DNA from 2 places in the Vreelandella janggokensis genome. Region 2 is predicted to be linked to the other one. Evidence: predicted binding sites of a transcription regulator. Region 2 holds the regulator's gene; the other holds the start of a gene.

Region 1 (11,251 bases), on a different contig from region 2:
CGGGTTTTAAGGTTAACATTCTTGGGGAGAACGTCCGAATAACCGGGCAGGAGGAGTACGTCGTCGAACGTAAGTGCTTCTTGAGCCATACGTAGCATAGCGGCAACACCCAATTTGAAGTGGAAGACGGGGCGTGAAAAGTTAATCCCCCATTATAACGGGTAGAGGGCCGTCCCAGCAATGCAGAGACGCCATTACGCTTATACCAATGGATAATGACGATTGGTGGTAGCCTGATAACCGATTCATTTACCGACCCAAGGGGTGCATGTTGACCCAGCAAATCATTGTTTACAGCGATTACGTCTGCCCCTTCTGCCTGCTGGCCGAAGAGGTGCTTGCCGAGGCCACCAAAGGCCTGGACGTCGACATCCAATGGCGCCCGTTCGAGCTACGCCCGGCGCCGGTGCCCACCTTGAAGGTCGAAGACCCGTACCTGCCTAAAGTGTGGCGCGAGGCGGTCTACCCCATGGCTGAAAAACTGGGTGTGCCCATCAAGCTGCCCAATATTTCGCCGCAGCCGCGCACCGACAAGGCCTTTGAAGTCTTCGCCATGGCTGAAGAGCACGGCCTGGGCCACGCCTATTCGATGGCAACGTTGAAGGCGTTCTTCCAGCAGGAACGCGATATTGGCGACCCGGACGTGCTGGCCGACATTGCCGACTCCGTCGGCCTGGAACGCCAGGCGGTGCTCGATGCGCTTGCCGAGGGCCGCTACCGCGAGCAGCACCAGGCGGCGCTGCGCCACGCCATGGAAGAAGCGCGCATTCAGTCGGTGCCCACCTTGATCATCGACGGTGAAACCATCCAGGGCGTCCCCGACCCGGCGGCGCTGAAACACTTCCTCACCGAGCGCGCTTAACCTATGTCCTCTGCCACGCCCCAGGCGCTTTCCGTCAGTCAGCTCAATCAGCGCGCCAAGCAGACACTCGAGCGCGACGTGGGCGAGGTGTGGGTAGAGGGTGAGCTTTCCAACGTCTCGCGCCCGGCGTCCGGGCATGTTTACTTCACCCTGAAGGATGACCGGGCGCAGATCCGCTGTGCGCTGTTTCGTCAGCGGGCACGGTTTGTGTCGGCGCCGATGCGCGACGGCGACCAGGTCAAGCTGCGCGGGCGGGTGTCGCTGTTCGAGCCCCGTGGCGATTACCAACTGATTGCCGAGGCCGTTCAGGCCGCGGGGCTGGGCGAACTGCTGGCGGCGTTCGAGCGCTTAAAAGCCCAGCTCGACGGTGAAGGCGTGTTTGCCAACGCCCGCCCCCTGCCCTTTCCGCCGCGCAAGCTGTTGATTTTAAGCTCGGCGACGGGCGCGGCGATTCGTGACGTATTGGCGGTATTGGCCGCCCGCTGGCCGCTGGCGGATGTCACGCTGATTCCGGTGCCGGTACAGGGGGCCGAGGCGGCGCCTGCGATGATCTCGGCGCTGGCCCTGCTCAATCGTCAGGCGCGGCTGGACCCGGAACGCGATGCCATCCTGATCACCCGCGGCGGCGGCAGTCTGGAAGATTTGTGGGCGTTCAACAACGAGCACCTGGCGCGGGCGATTTTTCACTCTCGGCTGCCGGTGATGTCGGCGGTGGGTCACGAGGTGGATATCACCCTGGCAGACTTTGCCGCCGACATGCGTGCGCCCACGCCTTCCGCCGCGGCCGAGCGCCTGGTGCCGGACCAGCACACCCTCAAGCGCCAGCTTGAGCACCATGAAAACCGATTGATGCGGGCCATGCAGGCGCGCCTGGAGCGGGACAGTCAGCGGTTGGATACCCTGCGCGCCAAACTGCGCCATCCCGGCGAGCAGCTCAATCGTCAGCGCCAGTATTTAACCGCGCTGCACCAACGCTTGAGCCGCGCCATGCAGCACACGCTCACCCAGCAGAAAGCGCAGGTATCGCAATTGAGCCGGCGCCTGGCCAGCCAGGATATGGCACGTTTGCACCGCGTGGAAAGCGAGCGGGTCAGTCAGCTTCAACGCCGCTTGAGCGCGGCCATGCAGCGCCAGCTGGAAAGCCGCCAGGCGCGGTTAACCAGCGCCGCCCGGGAGTTGAATGCCATCAGCCCGCTCGCGGTATTGGGCCGTGGCTACGCCATCGCCCAGGACGAGCAGGGTCAGATCGTGCGGCGTGCGGACGATACCTCGCCGGGGCAGAAGCTCAAGCTGCGTCTGGGCGAAGGCCAACTCAGCGTGGAAGTAAAACGGCGCTACAAGGGGTAGCGCCGCGATGGCTGAGTTGAGGGGATCAACCTGGCTTACTACTTGTCTTTTTGCCTGTCCTTGCCCGGTTTCTGGGGCGAGTCTTCGGACTCAGGGTTTACATGATGCGTATCCGGCATCGGATTGGCTTCACTGTAGTGTTCGTCCTGAGGTTTGGGTGATTTCTCGTCTTTCCTGTCGGGATGAGACATAACGCGTACTCCTTACGGTTAATGGTGCTCGGCATTACGTTGCCTGTCTTCACTGTAGTGCGTCACGCGTAACTTGCAATTAAGCACCTCTCGCCCACCCATCCCCTTCGAATTAAAAAACAATTTAAAAACAATGCCATATAAGAATCATGGTATTCAGCAGGGTGATTAGCAAACTAAATAAGGCACATCGACTGTCACTATCGTCGTGGATTCCGGCTTACGCCATGCGGTAGATGCCCCGGTTTGCCCCTACTGACGAGCCGGGTCTACATTAAAAAACGGGTGTCCAAGGAGGCCGGCACCTGCTGCATCTTACTTTTTGATGTTTGTGCCAACAAAGGAGTGACCGCACATGAGCAATCAGCAACAACCCCCTCAGCATCAAGCTAAACAACCGGGCGACGAACACATCATGCACCCGGAACCCGAGTTTATTCGCGAAAGCTACCGAGGTGCCGACAAGCTGCTGGATAAAGTGGCAATCATTACCGGCGGCGACAGCGGTATTGGCCGCGCGGTGGCAGTGCACTATGCACGCGAAGGCGCCGACAGCGTGATCGTGCATTTGAAGGAAACCCAAGATGCCAAAGAAACCCAACGACTGGTTGAGGCTGAAGGCCGTCGCTGCCTGGTTGTGAAAGGAGACGTAGGAGCTCCCAGCTTCTGCCGTGAGATTGTGAAGCGCGCCCTGAAAGAATTCGGCAAGCTCAATATCGTCGTCAATAACGCGGCTGAGCAGTACGACTGGCGCGATATTACCGAGATCCCCGACGACCAGTTGCAGCGTACCTTTCAAACTAACCTGTTCAGCCACTTTTACATGACCAAGGCCGCGCTACCCCACATGAGCGAGGGCGATACGATCATCGCCACCTCGTCGATCAACGCCTTCAAGGGCAACGACACGCTGATCGACTACACCGCCACCAAAGGGGCGATTCAGGGCCTGGTGCGCTCGCTTGCAATGTCGCTGATGGACCGCGGCATTCGGGTCAACGCCGTTGCCCCCGGGCCGGTATGGACGCCGCTGATTCCCGCCAGCTTCGACGACGATAAAGTCGCCGGATTTGGCGGCCAAGTGCCGATGAAGCGCGCTGGCCAGCCCAGCGAAATGGGGCCTGCCTATGTGTATCTGGCAAGCGAAGAGTCGTCCTACATGACCGGACAAACAATGCATCTGAACGGCGGTGTGATCCTCAATACCTAACTCGCCAGCGTTTTGACCAGCACCTTGGATTTACGCGCGTGGTTGTAGGTTTCACGCTTCAGCGTCGGCAGCTCTTCAAGGCTGGCGGCGCGGAAGCCCCGCTCCACAAACCAGTGCGCCGTGTGGGTGGTCAGCACAAACATCTCCTGCACCGCGCGCTGGCGGGCACGGCGCTCCAGCGCCTCGACCAGACGCTCACCGCGTTCGCCACCGCGGTAATTGGTATGCACCGCTACGCAGGCCAGTTCGGCCACGCCCGTATCAGGGAAGACATGCAGCGCCGCGCAACCGATCACCATGCCGTCGCGCTCAATCACCATGTAGTCATCGATTTCGTGCTCCAGCCGCTCGCGTGAGCGTGCCACCAGCATGCCCCGGTTTTCCAGCGGCTCCAGCAGCTCCAACAGGCCCGCCACATCGTTGAGCGTGGCCGGGCGCAGCTGTTCATAGCGGTGCTGGGTAATCATGGTACCCACACCGTCGCGGGTGAAGAGTTCTCCCAGCAAGGCATCGTGATTGCGCCAGGAAAGCAGGTGAGTGCGGGCCACGCCTTCCCGCGCGGCGGTACAGGCGGCGTTGAGATGGCGGGCCAGTTCACTGCCCGGCGCGGCATGCTGGATGCGCGGCTCGGCATCGGCGGGAGACAGCTGGCGCAGCAGTGCACCCTGCTCGTCTGCCAGACCTTCGGACTCGCCCAGCAGAATCAGCTTGTCGGCCTTGAGCGCCACCGCGGCATGTTGGGCCACTTCGGAAGCATCCAGGTCGAATACCTCGCCGGTGCTGGAAAACCCCAGCGGCGGCAACAGCACCAGCGAGCCTTTTTCCAGCAACCCTTCAATGGCGCTGGCGCGCACTCGGCGTACCTCACCGCTGTGGTCGAAATCCACCCCTTCGCGCACGCCCAACGGTTTGGCGGTCACCAGGTTGCCGGAAATCACGCTTAGCTCCACGCCATGCAGCGGCGTACTGGGCAGGCCCAGCGAAAGCCGCGCCTCCAGCCACAGGCGCTGATGGGCAGCCACCTGTTCCACATGCGCCATAACCGCGCGGTCGGCGACCCAGCGGCCGTTGAGGCGCGTCGGTTCAACCCCCGCCGCACTCAGCGCCTCGTGCACCTGGGGGCGAATGCCAAACACCACCACCAGACGCACGCCCAGCGTATGCAGCAGCGCCAGGTCCTGGATCAACTGCTCCCCTCGGCCAGACGCCATGGCTTCACCTTCGATCAAGATGACAAAGGTTCGCCCCCGGTGCGCATTGATATAGGGGGAGGCATTACGAAACCAGTCGACAAAGGGGAAGCGTGTATCCAAGGGGCCGCTCTCCGGCAGCAGGTGAATGGAAGAACTCTGGTTAATAACTACGGTTACTTTACCAGAGCACAAAAAATAGCGGCACCTTCTAATGCACTTATGCATAAAGAAGATGCCGCTTTGGGGTACCAGGCGTTGGCGTGCCGGGTCAGTTGTACTGCCCTCGCCGCTTAACCGAACATACCCTTGAACATAAAGAAGAACAGAATGGAGAGCGCCGCGCCTGCGGGCAGCGTAATCAACCACGACATGGCGATCGTACCGATCACCCGCAGGTTGAGCGCCGTCATGCCGCGCGCCAGGCCAACCCCCAGAATGGCACCAACCAGGGTATGGGTAGTGGAAATCGGCAAGCCGGTGCCTGACGCAAGCACGACGGTGGTGGCCGCCGCCAGGGTCGCAGCAAAGCCGCGGCTAGGCGTCAGCTCGGTGATGCCTGTACCCACGGTGGCAATCACTTTATGACCGTAGGTCACCAGACCGGCCACGATACCGCCACCGCCTAGTACCAGTACCCACCAGGGGACCAGCGCCGAGCCGCCAATCTCACCACCGGTTTGCACCACGCTGATCACCGCCGCCAGCGGGCCAACCGCGTTGGCCACGTCGTTAGAGCCGTGCGCAAAGGCCATGGCGCAGGCGGTAAAGATCATCAACACACCAAAAGCGCGCTCCACGTTGGCATAGCCAAAGTGATCATCGCTGCTTTCTACGTACTTCACACGGCGTTCCATCAAGACACCGACACCGGCGAGCAACCCGCCCAGGATCAACGAGATCACCAGGCTCTGGCCAAACGAAAGATTCAGGCCAACGTGTTTCAGGCCCTTGGTCATGGTGACCATGGAGACGACAAAGCCTACCAGGAACACATAGGCGGGCAGATAACGCTTGGCGGCTGCCAGTGGGTTGCGGTCTTCAAACACCAGGTGATGGACCGACTTAAACAGCACGAAACCGGCCGTACCGGCCAATAGCGGCGACACCAGCCAACTCGCGGCGATACTACCGACCGCCCCCCAGTCGACGGCCTCGGCCCCCAGGCCTGCCACTGCAAAGCCGACAATCGCACCCACGATAGAGTGAGTGGTCGAAACCGGCCACCCCTTCATCGAGGCAACCAACAGCCAGGTGGCCGCTGCCAGCAGCGCCGACAACATGCCGTACACCAGCAGTTGTGGTTCCCCCTGCAGCAGTTCAGGATCGATAATGCCCTTGCGGATGGTATTGGTGACTTCGCCGCCCGCAAGCCAGGCACCTAGAAACTCAAACACAATGGCAATCAGGATTGCCTGTTTGATGGTGATGGCCTTGGAGCCGACCGAGGTACCCATGGCGTTGGCCACGTCGTTGGCCCCCACGCCCCAGGCCATGAAAAAGCCGAAAAGACAGGCCAGGATGATAAAAATATCACCGTGCTGAGCAATGATCTGCATAACGCTTCCCTTGGTTGGGATCAGGTATTAGGTTTGGATCACAAATTAGTTGGCGGTCATGATCTGCAGGCGGCTACCGACCCGTTCGGCGCGGTCGGAAAGTTCGCCTACCCAATCAATGATCTGGTAGAGGAAGACCACATCGACCGGCGGTAGCTCGCTTTCCAGACTGAACAACTGACGGCGGATCGCGACTTGCTGACCATCGGCCTGGTGCTCAAGGGTATGCAGTTCGCGGATCATGTTGTGCATGACATCCGATACGTTGCGCCCAAAGCCTGACTCCAACAGGTCCTTGAGTTCTTCCAGCGCCTGGCGGGCTTGCGCCACACAGGCCACGCTGGTGCGGATATAGTCACGCATGGGGTCAGCCAACTCGTCAGGCACGGTCATTTTACGGCCCAGCATAATGCCGGTAATGTCGCGTGCTTTATTGGCAATCTTGTCCTGTACGCTGATCAGGTCGAGCAGATCGGAGCGCGAAACAGGCAAGAACATGGTGTTAGGCAGGTTCAGACGTAACTCGGTCTTGAGTACGTCGGCATCGTGTTCTAAACGGGTGACGTTTTCGCGTAGTTGCGCAGCGCTCTCCCAATCGCCTGCAAGCGTCGCTTCGAAGAAGGGCAGGAGTTGATCGGCACATTCGTTTGCCTTGACGATGTGAGCGAGCAGCGGCTGGAATGGCGAGCGGCCAAACATCGAGGAAAAAGGGTTGGAAGTAACCATAAAGCCTTTACGCCTTTTTTCGGGAAGCCGGGAAATGGCGGCAATAGTATAGAGAGTGCGTCTGCCGCCGTCATGAAAAGTTCATAATGTCATTAAAATTTAACCTAAATGTCATAGTATAGAGGTGGCAATTGTCATGAAACCCTCAGAGCCAACCGAGATTGAACTGAAGCTTGCCCTGTCCCCCGAGGGGCCGGTGGCCCTGCGCCAGTACCCCCTGTTGCAGACCCTGACACCCAGTCGGCAAACCCTGACCAACACCTATTACGACACCCCCGGGGGAGCACTTGCCCAGGCGCGCATCGCGGTGCGTCTGCGTCAGGTGGACGACCAGGTGCTGCAGACCGTCAAGACCGCCGGCCACGGCGGCGGCGGGTTTTCGCAACGCCATGAGTGGGAATGGCCGCTGACAACACGCCACCTGGATACCCAAGGGCTTGCCGGGCTCCCGCCGTTTCAGGGCGCCCTGGGCGAGGCAATTCCAACGCTGCAGCCTCAGCTGAGCACCGATTTTGAACGGTGGAGCTGGCAGGTGATGTGGCAGGACAGCCATATCGAACTGGCACTGGATGAAGGCAGGATTCACAGCGGTGGGCATCAGGCGATCATCTGCGAAGCGGAACTCGAGCTTAAACACGGCGCGCCCGAGGCACTCTGGTCGCTGGCCCAGGCGATCGCCGAACGCGTTCCCCTGCGTCCTTCAGACACCAGCAAGGCCGCCCGTGGCAACGCCCTCGCCGCCCAGCAATGGCCGCTTCCCGACGCTGACTCCCCTGCGCAATGGATGCACCGGGCAACGCTGGCGCTTGATGCCTACCATGACAGCCACCGCGCCGAGCACCTGGCGGCGGCTCAGAAGGCACTTGCCATGCTGGCCGCCGATCCGGCGCTCACCGACCAGGCCCGTGATGACGCAAGCGCCATGCGCGATGCGCTGGGAAGCACCGGCCAGCCAAGCGTGACGTATGCCAAGGCCGCACTGGCCCTTGCCCATCGCATGGCGCATCAAACCGCGCTACGCTAGCGCTCACAGCCTTTTTCAGGACGGCCTGATGAATCTTTCATTAAAACCTGGCGCAGAGGGACTTCGCGCGCAGCTTTTCCACATCATTTTCGAGTCCGATACGCCGGGTGCCAAAGCCTTTGACATTGGCTTGATTCTGGCGATCCTGCTCAGCGTCGGGGTCATATTACTGGATAGCGTTGAAGCCTATGCCGAGCGCTACGGCATGCTTTTTTATGTCCTGGAGTGGATATTCACCATCCTGTTCAGCATCGAGCTGGTGCTGCGCCTTTACTGCCTTGAGCGCCCCACGCTCTACCTGAAAAGCTTTTACGGTATTGTCGATCTGATCGCCATCCTGCCCACCTGGCTGGTATTGCTGATACCCGGCGCCCACGGTCTGGTGATTGTGCGAATCCTGCGGGTATTGCGGATCTTCCGCATTCTGCGGTTGATGGAGTTTGTCGGTGAAGCGCGGCTGCTGATCGATGCGTTAAAGCGCAGCCTGCGCCAGATCCTGCTGTTCTTCTTCAGCATTTTCATGGTGGTCACGCTGTTTGCGGCGCTAATGTATGTGATCGAATCGCCAGAAGCCGGCTTTACCAGTATTCCCATGTCGATCTACTGGGCGATCGTCAGCATGACCACGGTAGGCTACGGCGACATCGTGCCGGCAACGCCGTTAGGCAAATCCATCACCGTGGTGCTGATGCTGCTCGGTTACTCGATCATCGCCGTGCCCACCGGGGTGTTCTCCGCCCAGGTGATCCGCTCGATCCGCGAGGATCGCTACTCTGAAGAAGCCTGCCCAGGTTGCGGCCACGAGCGCCACGAAAAACGCGCCTACTATTGCCTGCGCTGCGGCACCTGGCTGGATGAACACAGTGAAGACCCGCGCAAGAAAGAGGAAGAAAAGAAAGAAGAAAAGAAGAAAGACGACAACGGCGACGACACAGATAAAAACGCGCCCCAGGATAGTGACACCTGAGGCGCGCCGTTAGACGATGAGGACGTTAAGCATTCAAGCGCTTAACAGATCAACCACTTAAACGGTAAAGGGCGTGACATCCCCGCGGCCTTCGCGGACGATCTTGGGCGGCAGTTCGCGCAGATCGATGACGCTGGTGGGGTCCAGGTGGCAGGCGCCGCCGTCAATGATCAGGTCCAGGTGTGCCCCAAAGCGCTCGCGGATATCCTCGGCGTCGCTCATTGGCAGGTCCTCGCCGACGGGAATCAGGGTGACGCTCATCAGCGGCTCGCCCAGTGCATCCAGGAGCGCGTGGGTGATGCGGTGGTCGGGCACGCGAACACCGATAGAACGCCGTTTGGGGTGCAGCAGCAGGCGCGGCACTTCGGTACTGGCGTCTAGAATGAAGGTGTAGGGGCCAGGCGTATGCGCCTTGAGCAGCCGGAACACGTCGTTATCGACCTTGGCGTAGGTGCCGATCTGCGACAGGTCCGAGCACACCAGGGTGAAGTTGTGCTTGTCGTCCAGCGAGCGCAGCCATTTGATTTTCTCGATGGCTTTTTTCTCGCCCAGGTGGCAACCCAGCGCGTAGCCGGAATCGGTGGGGTACGCCACCACGCCGCCTTTGCGGATAATCTCGATGGCTTGGTCGATCAGGCGTTTTTGCGGATTCTCGGGATGAATCTGAAAGTATTGGCTCATGGCGTACTCCTGCCTGTGGATATTAGTGGTCCTACCGCCTACCTTAGCTTATGCAGCGGCGAGAGGCCCAGCCGGCGCGTCCTGCAGGTGGCGTAAACGCGGATGCTGCCAGATAGGCGGCGCTGCGGTTCGCGGTATCATGCTCATGCTGCCAGGGGCGGCGTGGCTGCCGGGAAAGTGAAAGTCACTGCCCATCGAGGCGTATAACTCGCGTTCGACCAGTTGGCGCGCCAGATCCCGGGTGCTGTCCGGATTTTGCTGGCCGCTGACCAGTTCCACCGCCTGGCCGCCGGCTGCCTGAAAGGTATCCATCAACAGGCCACGCTTGCGCCGGGTCAGGCCGTGTCGCAGCGGATGAGCCAGCACCGCCACGCCGCCTGAGGCGACAACCCAGCCCACCGCGTCGCTGATTTCCGGCCAGTGGGCCTTTACATCGCCTTTCTTGCCGCTGCCCAAAAAGCGCTTAAAGGCGCTGGCCCAATCGGCCACCATGCCGTCGGCCACCAGGGCCCGGGCAAAGTCGGGGCGGCCTAGTGGCCGGTCGCTACCGGCCTGCTCGCGGGCCTTGGCCAGGGCGTCAGTCAGACCGGCTTTTTCAAGCCGCTCGGCAATCACCTCGGCGCGTTTGATACGCGCCTCACGCTGATGGATCAACCCTTCCACCAGCGGGCCCTGGAGGCCGCCCGGCATCAGCGCCACCATGTGAATATTGATACCCTGCCAGCGAGTGGATAACTCACAGCCGGGCAGCAGGCACATACCTGTGGATGCCGCCGCCTGGCCCGCCTCCACCACGCCATCCATGGTATCGTGGTCGGTCAACGCCATGTGGGTAAGCCCACGTTCGGCGCACAGCGTGACGAGTTGCGTCGGCGTCAAGGCACCGTCGGATGCCGTCGAATGCATATGCAAATCAACGGGGTAACGCTGGTCGGTCTCAAACGTGGCAGGAAGTCGGAGCATAGGCATGACGCCGTGTGGCGAGTTTGTCAGAATAAGGCTTAGGTTGATGCGATATGGTGCTCGCTTATACCGGTCCGGTCAATTGAAGCCGTGGTTACCTACCTTTTTGTTCCTTCTTTCATTCAAGGAGTTATGCACATGCTATATGCCATCATCAGTGAAGATACGGCTAACAGTCTGGAACGCCGCCTGGCCGCCCGGCCTGACCATTTAGCGCGGCTGGAAGCCTTGCGCGACGAAGGGCGCCTGGTGCTCGCAGGCCCCCACCCGGCCATTGATGCCAATGACCCTGGCGAAGCGGGCTTCAGTGGCAGCCTGGTGATTGCCGAGTTCGGCAGCCTGGAAGACGCCAAAAGCTGGGCCGATGCCGACCCCTACGTCATTGCCGGTGTTTATTCCCAGGTGACCGTCAAACCGTTCAAGAAAGTTTTACCTTGACCCTGGCGAGTGAATATGGAGGGTCCGTCGGCTTTTTCACAGAGGCTGTGGAAAACTCTGTGAAAACACGGCGGACGCATTTCCCTAAGCCAG
Region 2 (11,251 bases):
TAGGGCCTGTTTAGTCATGCACCGCGCGGATGCGGCCATTGTCGTCCAGCGCCACCATCACAAAGCGTGCCTCGGTCACCTTTTGGCGCTCGTCCAGATGCTGTTCGTGTAGGGCACGTACCCACACCTCCACATCGATCTTCATCGAGCTATGCCCCACCTCTTGAAGCTGGGTGTACACGCTCACCATCGACCCGACCCGCACCGGGCTTAAAAAATCCATTGCCTCAATGGCCACGGTGGCGGTTCGCCCGCCGGCTTCACGGCCAGCCGCCAGCTCGGCCGCCTGATCCATCTGGTTCACCAGCCATCCGCCGGAAATGTCACCGTAAACATTGGTATCCTGGCGCGAAGCCAGTAATTTGAGGGTCAATTGCCCTTGGGGGGCAGGCACATCGTCCAAATCGGTATCCAGCAGTGTCATGTGTCGGTCGCTTTGTCGGTTTATTATTGTGAAAATCAGGTCGCCATCTGAGGCGCGCCTTGCTGCATTGCAATAAATAACGAGTTAATCACAAGAGAGCTTCCGATTGAATAGTAACGGTTTCGCTTTTCGCATGAAATATCGCGCGGCACTGGGCCTGGCCTGGCTGCTCTTGAGTTTGCCGCTTGTTGGCTGGGCACAGCCCCAGCAGCCTTCCGTGAGCGGCACCCTGGGCGCCGTTGGGTCCGACACCATGGCCGGATTGATGCTGCGCTGGGGCGAAGCGCTTACCACTCAATATCCGGAAATCAACGTGCAATTTCAAGCCAGCGGCTCTGCCAGCGCACCACCGGCTTTGTTGGCGGGCACTACCCGCATCGGCCCCATGTCCCGGCGCATGACCCACGAGGAACGCAACGCCTTTATCGAGCGTTATGGCTACCCACCGCTGGAACTGCGCGTGGCACGCGATGCGCTTATCGTGATTGTACATCGTCACAACCCACTGTCGGCGATCTCACGTCAGGACGTGGATGCGGTTTTTTCGACCACCCAGGCCTGTGGTGGCGAACAATCGATCACTCGCTGGGAAACATTGACCCAGGACGCGACGGCGCCAAGCGGTCGCATCGCCTTGCACGGACGGAATATGGCCTCGGGCACCTACGGCCTGTTTCGTCAACGCGCGCTGTGTGACGGTGAGTTCCGCCCCGATATCAGCGAGTACATGGGCGCGTCGGCGGTCGTCGCGGCCGTGGGCGAGTCCTATAGAGCAATGGGCTATTCTGGTCATAACCACTTGACGCCATCGGTAAAGGCACTCTCACTGACCACTACGCAGGGTAACGCCGTGCCGCCCAGCGAAACCGCCATTCAAAGCGGCGACTATCCGCTTTCCCGCTACCTGTATATCTACGTCAACCTGCCGCCTGACGAATCGCTACCTGCCGCCGAGCGGGCGTTTCTGGATCTCATCATGTCGACTGAAGGTCAGAAAATTACCCGGGCGTCGGGTTTCGTCCCCCTGCCCCTGGACGATCTGGAGGCTCAGCGGGCATGGTAGCCGGAATTTGTCATTTAATTGTCACATTGGTCACGTAACGTAAGGAGCATCCATGTACCCCCAAACGCTGACCCTACCGCTGACTTGCCCATGATCGTCAAATGACTCGCGCTCGGCTCTTTCATCAGCCGCTTCGCCACTTGCAGGACCGCATCGCCACCGGACTTATCACCGCCGGTGGTATCGGTGTGTTGCTGGCGATATTGGGTATTGGGGTATTTTTGGTCTGGGAAGCAGCCCCCTTGTTGCTGGATGGCGAGAACGCCTCGCTTGCCATGCTCTCGCCGCTGGCGTGGGGAACGCTGAAAGCCGCCCTGATGGCATTACTGTTTGCGTTGCCGCTCGCACTGGGGGCGGCCGCCTATTCAGCGTTTTTCATGTCGACCCGACTACGCAGCCGCATCAAACCAACCCTGGAAATGATGGAAGCCATCCCTGGGGTGGTCATCGGCTTTATCGCCGGTATGCTGCTCGCCCCCTGGGTCGAGCGCCACTTGGCCAGCACCCTGGTGGTCATCGTCTGGCTGCCGCTTAGTGCCGGGCTCGCCGGTCTGGTCTGGCACCTGGCAAGCCGCCGCTGGCAGCGTCGTCTGCCGCTTTCGTGGGCAGCTCTGTGGCTGATTCCGTGGCTCATTGTCATGTTCATCCTCGCCCTGTGGTTAACGCCACTGGTGGAGCAGACCTTTTGGGATGGCGACCTTCGCCAGCATCTTTATGCCGTGTTTGGACTCGATTACGTCACCCGTAATGCCCTGATTGTCGGCCTGGCAATGGGCTTCGCCGTGATTCCCAGCGTCTATTCGCTGGCCGAAGATGCGCTCACCGAGGTGCCTCGCCCGCTGATGGAAGGCGCTCAGGCGCTCGGCGCCAGCCGCTGGCAAGCGGTCGTTAAAGTCGCGCTTTCCGCAGCTGGGCCGGGGCTGTTTTCAGCCATCATGATCGGCGCAGGCCGAGCGGTGGGGGAAACCATGATCGTACTGATGGCCAGCAGCAATACGGCACTGCTCAGCGCCAGTCCCTTCGAAGGCATGCGTACCATGGCCGCCGCTATCGCCATTGAGCTGCCCGAAGCCACTGCGGGGAGTACTCCATATCGCATGCTGGTGCTCGCAGCCCTGTTGCTGTTCCTGTTCACCTTTTTAGTCAACACCCTGGCCGAGCTGGTTCGCCAACGGCTGCGCCGTCGCTACCAGCGACTGGGGGGGGCTTCGTGAAGTGGCTGAAAAGTGCCGTACAGCAGGGCATCTGGCCGTGGCTGTGCGCGGGCTGTGTAGCCCTCTCCTTGCTCATGCTGGGCGCCTTGCTGGCGTTACTGCTGACACGTGGCCTGGGCCATTTCTGGCCGGCAACACTGGACGAAATCACCCTGCACAATGGCGATGTGGTGGCAGGCGAGGCAGTCCGCGATATGCCGCTTCCCAACCGGGCAGGTAGCGAACGCCTCTACTTTACGGGCAATCGTGACATCGACGACGCCCGCTGGCGCTGGGTGGCGATTGACACCATTGCACAACAGACCCAGCCCGCGGCACTGCTGCGTCTGAAACGGCGCACCTGGGGCGACTTTATCGGCTATCTGGAAGCCATTGAGGTAAACGGCGAGCGCTTTAGCGGCCATACTGCCCTGCAGCAAGCAAAGCAGGCGCTCCAGCTGTCCGCGCCCGAGCGCGCTCGCTATCAGCTCACCTTGCGTACGCCCCAGGGGCAAACCCTGCGCCAGCCGCTTGCCACCGTGCTGAGCATTGAAGCGCCCAATGCCATGCACGTTGGCCAAAAAGTGCAGCGCTGGGCAACGGACGTCTGGCAGTTTTTAAGCCAGGGACCGCGTGCCGCCAATACCGATGGGGGGGTGTGGCCGGCTATTTTCGGTACCATGCTGATGGTGATTCTAATGTCGGTGATCGTCACGCCTTTTGGCGTGCTGGCCGCCATCTATCTCAATGAGATTGCCCATCAGGGACCCCTCACCCGCCTGGTACGCATTGGCGTCCGCAATCTCGCGGGGGTACCGTCCATTGTCTACGGCGTCTTCGGGCTGGGCGTGTTTGTCTATGGCATTGGTGGCACGCTGGATGCGTGGTTCTTCGACGACGCCTTGCCGTCGCCCACCTTTGGTACCGGTGGCCTGTTATGGGCATCGCTGACCCTTGCCCTGCTGACGCTGCCGGTCGTGATTGTCGCGACCGAAGAAGGGCTGGCGCGCATTCCCGATGCCCAACGTGAAGGTGCGGTGGCCCTTGGCGCCACCCGGTTTGAAATGTTGACGCGTATCGTATTACCCATGGCCACCCCGGCGATGTTGACCGGGGTCATTTTGGCCGTGGCCCGGGCCGCTGGTGAAGTCGCGCCGTTGATGCTGGTCGGGGTCGCCAAGCTCGCACCACAGATGCCCCTCGACGGAGAATTCCCCTACCTGCATCTGGAACGCAAGTTTATGCACCTTGGCTATCATCTGTTTGACACCGCCTTTCACGGCGAGGACGTCCAGGCAGCGATCCCGTTGGTCTATGCCACAGCGCTGTTATTGGTGCTGATTGTGTTGGTGCTTAACCTAACTGCCATATTATTGCGTCATCATCTACGTCGTCAGCGAGGAAGCGAATGCTAGCATCTCGACACGTCGACCACGCCACGCAAGCACATGTGGCGCATTTCCCAGCAGATCAGTGCTGTCTGGACATCAACCAGTTCAGCCTGGCCTACGCAGGGAAACCAGCCTTGCAGCAGCTCACGCTGCAGGTGCCGCGCCATCGGGTCACGGCCTTCATTGGCCCTTCCGGGTGTGGCAAGTCGACCTTCTTGAGAGCGATCAATCGCTTGCATGACCTTAATGAATCGGTCAGCCACAGCGGTGAGATCAGCCTTGAGGGACATAACATTCATGCGCCGGAAATGAACGTAACCGAGCTGCGCCGTCGGGTGGGCATGGTATTCCAGACACCTAACCCCTTTCCGATGTCGATCTACGAAAATGTCGCTTTTGGCCTGCGCTTGCAGAAGCGGCTCGCCAAGCGCCAGCGGGATGACATCATCGAGTGGGCGCTCACTTCGGCGGCCCTGTGGGATGAAGTCAAGGACCGCTTGCATCGCTCCGCCTGGCAGCTGTCAGGCGGGCAACAGCAACGCCTGGTGATTGCACGAACGTTGGCGGTACAGCCCGACGTGCTGTTGCTCGACGAGCCGGCATCGGCGCTCGACCCGATTTCGACGCTCAAGATCGAAGAGTTGATTCGTAACCTGAAATCTCAGCTAACGTTAGTGTTGGTGACTCACAATATGCAGCAGGCGGCCCGGGTGTCCGATTACACCGCCTTCTTGCAGCAGGGTGAGCTTGTGGAGTACGGCCCCACCGACCACGTTTTCACTAACCCTCGTTTACAACGAACCGAAAACTATATAACCGGCCGTATGGCCTAGGTTGAAGCAACCCCGTCAGGAGGGCTCCATGGACATTACCAGCGATACCCACAGCCAGCATATCTCGCGCCAATTCAACCATGAGTTGGAAGAACTCAAAACCCACCTGATGGCCATGGGCGGCATGGTGGAAAAACAGGTGCAGGACGCCGTCTTTGCGCTACTGGAAAGTGACTCGCGGCTGGCCGAGAAAGTCCGCGATAACGACCGTCAGGTGAATGATCTTCAACTGCAGATTGATGACGAGTGCACGCGTATTCTAGCGCGTCGTCAACCGGCCGCTTCGGATTTGCGTCTGGTGCTCGCCGTCATCCGCGCCACCTCCGACCTGGAGCGGATTGGCGATGAAGCCAGCAAAATTGCCCGCAATGCGCTAAGCCTGAGCGAGAGCAGCAACCCCCTTCGCGGGCTGGTGGAAGTGCGCCACATCAGCGAGCACGTCCGCAAGATGCTGCGCGATTCGCTGACGGCGTTTGCCCGCTTCGATACCGAGCTTGCCATGCAGGTCGTGCGTGAGGATGAGTATGTCGATAGTGAATACGGCAGCGCCATGCGCTCCTTGATGACGTTCATGATGGAAGATTCGCGCTCGATCACCTCGGTACTCAGCATCATGTGGGTTCTGCGCGCGCTGGAGCGGGTGGGTGACCACGCCAATAACCTGGCCGAGCATGTCGTCTACCTTGTCAAGGGGCTGGATATTCGCCATACCGACCCTGAGACACTGGACCAGCAGGCAGCACCGAAAAAGTCTTGACCTGCCCCCCGATTCCTCATGCAATACGCCCTGGCTGCACGGCAGCCAGGGCATTGTCATCTTTGAGGAGTCACATGTTTTCATGCTAGATGCATTCACTGCCATCAGCCGGGGTACACGTTGTGTCTATAAGCCTGGACTGAGGCGTTATGTCTTTTTACCCATTCTGGTCAACCTGCTGGTCTACGTCAGCATGTTCAGCTTTGTGCTAAACCGCTTTGATGGCTGGCTGGCTCACTGGATGGGCATGATACCCAACTGGCTTGATTGGCTGTCGTGGCTTATCTGGCCCCTTTTCGTGCTTAGCCTGTTGGTCGTGGTGTTTTTTACCTTCACGCTGGTGACCAGCTTGATTGCAGCCCCCTTTTACGGTTTCTTGGCCGCTAAAGTTGAAGTTCAAGTCACCGGTCGCGAACCTCAGGATGACCGGGGGCTGGCCAAAACGACCGTTGATGCGCTGGGCCGCGAAATGGTCAAGCTGGGTTATATCCTGCCCCGTGCCGCGCTGCTGTTCGTGATTGGCTGGATTCCAGGGCTTAATCTGTTGGCGCCCCTGCTATGGGCGCTGTTTTCCGCCTGGGTGATGGCCATCACCTACCTGGATTACCCGATGGATAACAATAAGGTAGCGTTTCGCGATATGCGTGGCCGCCTATCGGCTCGCTGGTGGCAAAGCTTAAGCTACGGCGGCTTGGTCACGCTGTTGACGTGGATTCCGCTGGCCAATCTGTTCCTGATCCCGGGCGCTGTGGCAGGTGCCGTACTGATGTGGGATTACCATTATCGCCATGTTCAGTCGGTGACCCAGCGCTCTTGAGGTGTACGCAAGGCCAGTATATGGAGGCTGGAAGAAGGGAAAGCTGACGTTGTTGAAAGGCTAACAAAAACAAGACCCTGCCTTGGCAGGGTCTTCGACAGTGATCATTTTAGGCGGTGGTACTTATCAGCTTCCAATCCTTTTGCGGGACTCCAACCGTGGACGTTACCCTGACTGACAGTGTGACCGCCTTCTAGACTCATCCAATGAATCTCTAATCATCCCTGCTAATGCAGGACATCCTTGCCCTGCATTGGGCTACTGTCTAAGCGTAGTTACTTTTCTTCACTTCGTAAAGAAAAGTATCAACAGTTCTTTGCATCTTACAATGCCAGAGACTGTCTTGCCTATAGAGAAGCACCCTCTATGCCAGCTATTCGTTATTTCACTTATTATATATCAATAACAATGAGTTAAATAACATTAACGATGCCGCTTGATCGCCAGGAGGTGTCATTTGGATACGCTGGATATGTGTCGCAATGGCACATGTGACGCCGTTACTCAGCGACACAGCCAGCTATGTAACCGAAGAGACACTACGCGGGGGCGTGGAAGGCGTGCTAAGGCGGGCCGCCGGGAAGACACAGCGGAAACGGGCACCTTCACCCGGATGCGAGTCGATTTGCAACTGAGCATCGTGGCGCAACAGCACATGCTTAACAATCGCAAGGCCCAGCCCGGTGCCCCCGGTAGCGGTACTGCGGCCTTTATCGACGCGATAAAACCGTTCGGTGAGGCGGGGAATATGCACAGGGTCTATCCCTTCACCATCGTCACACACTTCGATACAGGCACCTTGGCCAAACGCTTTCCAGCGCAGCGTAATCTCGCTGCCAGCAGACGTATAGCGCACCGCATTGAAAGCCAGATTAGAAATGGCACTGCGGATTTCCTGCTCGCTGCCCACCAACTGCGTGGGGTAGTCGCCTTCAATGGTGAGCGTGTGCTGATGCTCGGAAAGCGCCAGCGCATCGGCCCCGACACTGTTTAGCAGGGACGTCACGTCCATTGGCTGATGATCCTGTCCGCCCTGATCAATTTCCAATCGCGACAGCAGCAACAGGTCGTTGACCAGATTTTGCATGCGCTGTGTCTGAGCCTGCATCTGCCCAATGCTGCGCCCCAATCGGGGTGGAAGCTGATCAGCCATCTCGCCATAGGTTTCGAGATAGCCCGATAACACGGTTAACGGTGTGCGCAGCTCATGGGAGACGTTGGCAACGAAGTCGCGGCGCATCTGCTCTAGCTGATGCAAGCGCGTAATATCGCGCGCCATGACCAGGCGCTCGTCGTCACCATAAAGGGTAATCTGGTACTGCAAAATGCGACGCTCATCGATCGGCGACGTGAGCGTCAACGGCTCACTGTAGTCACGGGCATTGAAATAGCTGATAAAACGCGGATCGCGAAGCAGATTGGTAATATGTTGTCCGCGGTCGTGAGCGGTTTGTAGCCCCAGCATATTGCTGGCAGCGCTGTTCCACCACTCCAGGTCGCCGTGACGGTCGAGCATCACCACGCTATCGCGCATGGCTTCCGAGGACTCTTGAATGCGGGAAAGCGTCGAGCGGAGACGGCCCTGGGTAATCCGTTGGCTTTTCTGATATCGGTACAAACGATCAAACAATTCGCCCCAAAGTCCTCCTGCGGCCGGCGGTTCATCCTGCGGGCGTTGCGTCAGCCAGCGGTAAGCGGCGCGCAATTGCCGCAAGTGGTAGACCAGACACATCGCGAAGCCACCGGCCAACCCCAGGCCCGGCAGACCAAGTAGCCATCCCAGGCAGATGCCGAGTGCCGCCCAACCTAGCAAACGCCAAAGCTCACGGCTCCACAAACGCACGGTTAAGCTCGAGCGGAGAAGCGGTAGCCCGTACCGCGTACCGTTTGGATCAAGTTCTGATGTCCGTCGCCCAGGGCTTTGCGTAGCCGACGAATATGAACATCCACGGTGCGCTCTTCCACGTAAACATTACCGCCCCACACCTGGTCGAGTAACTGGCTACGTGTGTAGGCCCTTTCCTGATGGGTCATGAAGAATTGCAACAGCCGGTATTCGGTCGGCCCCATATCCAGCGCTTTACCGTAGGCACTTACCCGGTGGCCCACCGGATCAAGCAGCAACCCATTAATTTCGATGGGATCTTCCACGCCACGTGGGGTCGCACGACGCAGCACGGCCTTGAGGCGTGCCACGAGTTCACGGGGCGAAAACGGCTTGGTGATATAATCGTCGGCCCCCGCTTCAAGCCCCTGTATCTTATTGTCTTCTTCACCCTTGGCGGTGAGCATGATGATCGGCAGTTCGGCGGTGGTTTCCTCGCGCTTGAGGCGCCGAGCCAACTCGATGCCGCTGGTACCGGGCATCATCCAGTCGAGCAATAGCAGGTCAGGCTGATGATCAACGACCATGGCGTGGGCATCCTGAGCGTTGTCCGCTTCAAGAACACGGTAGTCGGCCATTTCCAGCGCCACCGCGATCATCTCGCGAATGGATGCTTCATCATCGACGATCAAGACGGTCTTGGCGGTCATTCCAGAGCCTCACGGTGTCCGATAGAAAGTAATCCAGTGACAGGTACATGACGATCACACCATGACTTGATGACAATTCTATGACATTGACAGAGATTCGCCAGCCGTTGGCCACCAACTCAGCGCAATACCGGCAAACACCAGCAGGCCCGACCAGTGATTATTCAGAAACGCCTGAAAACAGGCATCCCGCTCACGGTGACGGATCAAGCGCTGCTGGTGAATAAACGTCGCCGCCATCCCCGCCAGGCCGAGCCAGAAAAAACCGCCCAGCCCGAGGCGCGCGCCCACCCAGGCCAGCAATGCCAGCGTGGCCAGCTGAAGCAGCCCGATCACCAGCCGGTCGGAATTACCCAGCAACACGGCCGTCGATTTAATGCCAATCTTGATATCGTCATCACGATCAACCATGGCGTACTGGGTATCATAAGCAACTGTCCACAGCACATTGGCAAAGAACAGCAGCCATGCCTCTACCGGCACATGGCCAAGGACCGCACCGAACGCCATCGGAATCGCCCAGGAAAACGCCGCCCCTAGCACTACCTGGGGAAAATGCGTGTAGCGCTTCATGAACGGGTAGATAAACGCCAATACCACGCCACCCACCGACAGCAACACGGTAAACCAATTGGTCAACAGCACCAGCATGAAGGCCGCCGTCACCAGCCCGATAAACAGCAGCTGGGCCTCGGTTTCACTGATCCGCCCGGTTGCCAGCGGGCGCTGTCGGGTACGTTTGACGTGGCCATCGACGTGACGATCGGCATAATCATTGACCACGCAGCCCGCTGCGCGCATGACGTATACCCCGGCGATAAAGATGAGCAGTACGTTGCGCCCGGGTACCCCTTCGCCGGCGACCCATAAGGCCCACAACGTTGGCCACATCAGCAGCCAGGTACCGATCGGCCGATCCAGACGCATCAGCTGTATAAAATCCGCCAGCCGACTCAACCCGGTTGGCCGTAATAAAGAACGATCCATGCTTACCTCACCCATCCAAGAGACGCAGCGTTAGCCTAGCGCGAAGGCAGCGCAAGATCATCCGCCATGGTCGATAAAAAGTATTCCTGTACCAGCAGCGATAACCCGCCGTGCTTACAGCCGTGCTGAAATACCGAGCGGCGCCCCCACAGGCTGCTGGCATCGCCAGGGAAGGTAAAACCAGGCGCATGACGCGTGGCGTACAGCGGGCCACGCACCAGGTCCGGCTGGCGAAACAGCCAGCTGCCCAATGAACGCTCACCCAGGTTTTCCAGACACTGGCCTCTGAGCGCCTTGAGGGGAGCCACCGAACGCGCCACTACCCATGGTGTTTCATCCACACACAGGGCGACCTCCCGGCGCCACGCATAGCGCCGGGCGGCCATACCCAGCGCCAGGGCCTCATGCGGCTGTGGAAAGCCAACCCCCTGGCGTAACAGACGCACGCGGAAAGGCCGCTCGCCCCCTGCGGACACAATACGCGCCGTGAGTGAGTCCGTGGAGGCAACCCATTGCCACCACGGCGCGCTCATCGCCGGACGCAGCGCTCTAATGGGACGCCAACATGGCAAGTCAGGGGCAGTTTCAACACAGTGACGCGACACCAGAGCCTCCAGGCAATTAAACGATCACCTAGTGTAACATGTGGGCTTTACAGGCTTTTGTCCCACTGACCACTGGATACCCGGATGCCCTCATCACACGCTGAGCTCGTTATCGTTGGCACTGGCATGGCGGGCGTTGGTCTTGCCCGTGCGCTGCGCCGCAAAGGCGATACGCGCACCCTGCACTTGATCAGCGCCGATAGCGGCGACGATTATACCAAACCACTGCTGTCTACCGGCTTCGCCAAACGCCTCCCGCCCGAAAAGCTCGCACAGCGCAACGCCGCGGCGCTTGCCGAATCACTTGACGCTCGAGTGATCACCCACACCCCTGTCCGCCAGATTGACGTGGCTAACCGCTCGCTGCGGCTGGAAGATGACCAAGCGCTTGGCTACGACCGCCTGGTGTTAGCCACCGGCGCCGAACCAAGGGTGCCCATGGCGATACCCGATTCCGTCAAAGCGCATTGCTTTACCGTCAACGATCTTGACGACTATCGCCGTTTTCATCGTGCGCTGGGGACAGCGCCTGCTCGCGTGGCGGTGATCGGCGCAGGCCTCGTCGGCTGCGAGTTTGCCAATGATCTGCACGCGGGCGGTCATGACGTCACCGTTATTGCCCCCGATGCCACACCGCTTTCCCGCT

What was found. Region 2 encodes PhoB, which activates phosphate uptake and scavenging genes when phosphate is short. Its sites were predicted from a motif close to TGTCATANNNNTGTCANA; they were not measured.
Region 1: the regulator PhoB is predicted to act here: its motif matches at 7,173-7,190, upstream of QC816_RS11180 (CYTH domain-containing protein).

Annotation. Positions count from the first base shown of each region.
Region 1 is NZ_JARWAJ010000003.1:323,467-334,717, forward strand. It holds gene guaB (IMP dehydrogenase) at 1-98, opposite strand, end outside; gene QC816_RS11145 (DsbA family oxidoreductase) at 269-862, shown strand; gene xseA (exodeoxyribonuclease VII large subunit) at 866-2,209, shown strand; gene QC816_RS11155 (hypothetical protein) at 2,248-2,400, opposite strand; gene QC816_RS11160 (SDR family oxidoreductase) at 2,756-3,610, shown strand; gene argA (amino-acid N-acetyltransferase) at 3,607-4,923, opposite strand; gene QC816_RS11170 (inorganic phosphate transporter) at 5,094-6,359, opposite strand; gene QC816_RS11175 (TIGR00153 family protein) at 6,405-7,085, opposite strand; gene QC816_RS11180 (CYTH domain-containing protein) at 7,222-8,109, shown strand; gene QC816_RS11185 (ion transporter) at 8,138-9,076, shown strand; gene QC816_RS11190 (L-threonylcarbamoyladenylate synthase) at 9,134-9,757, opposite strand; gene QC816_RS11195 (PHP domain-containing protein) at 9,806-10,726, opposite strand; gene QC816_RS11200 (YciI family protein) at 10,859-11,158, shown strand.
Region 2 is NZ_JARWAJ010000002.1:127,374-138,624, reverse strand. It holds gene QC816_RS07380 (acyl-CoA thioesterase) at 11-424, opposite strand; gene QC816_RS07375 (PstS family phosphate ABC transporter substrate-binding protein) at 558-1,487, shown strand; gene QC816_RS07370 (ABC transporter permease subunit) at 1,589-2,701, shown strand; gene pstA (phosphate ABC transporter permease PstA) at 2,698-4,095, shown strand; gene pstB (phosphate ABC transporter ATP-binding protein PstB) at 4,089-4,904, shown strand; gene phoU (phosphate signaling complex protein PhoU) at 4,933-5,661, shown strand; gene cysZ (sulfate transporter CysZ) at 5,744-6,478, shown strand; gene phoR (phosphate regulon sensor histidine kinase PhoR) at 6,999-8,321, opposite strand; gene phoB (phosphate regulon transcriptional regulator PhoB) at 8,324-9,013, opposite strand; gene ubiA (4-hydroxybenzoate octaprenyltransferase) at 9,092-10,000, opposite strand; gene QC816_RS07330 (chorismate--pyruvate lyase family protein) at 10,036-10,533, opposite strand; gene QC816_RS07325 (NAD(P)/FAD-dependent oxidoreductase) at 10,690-11,251, shown strand, end outside.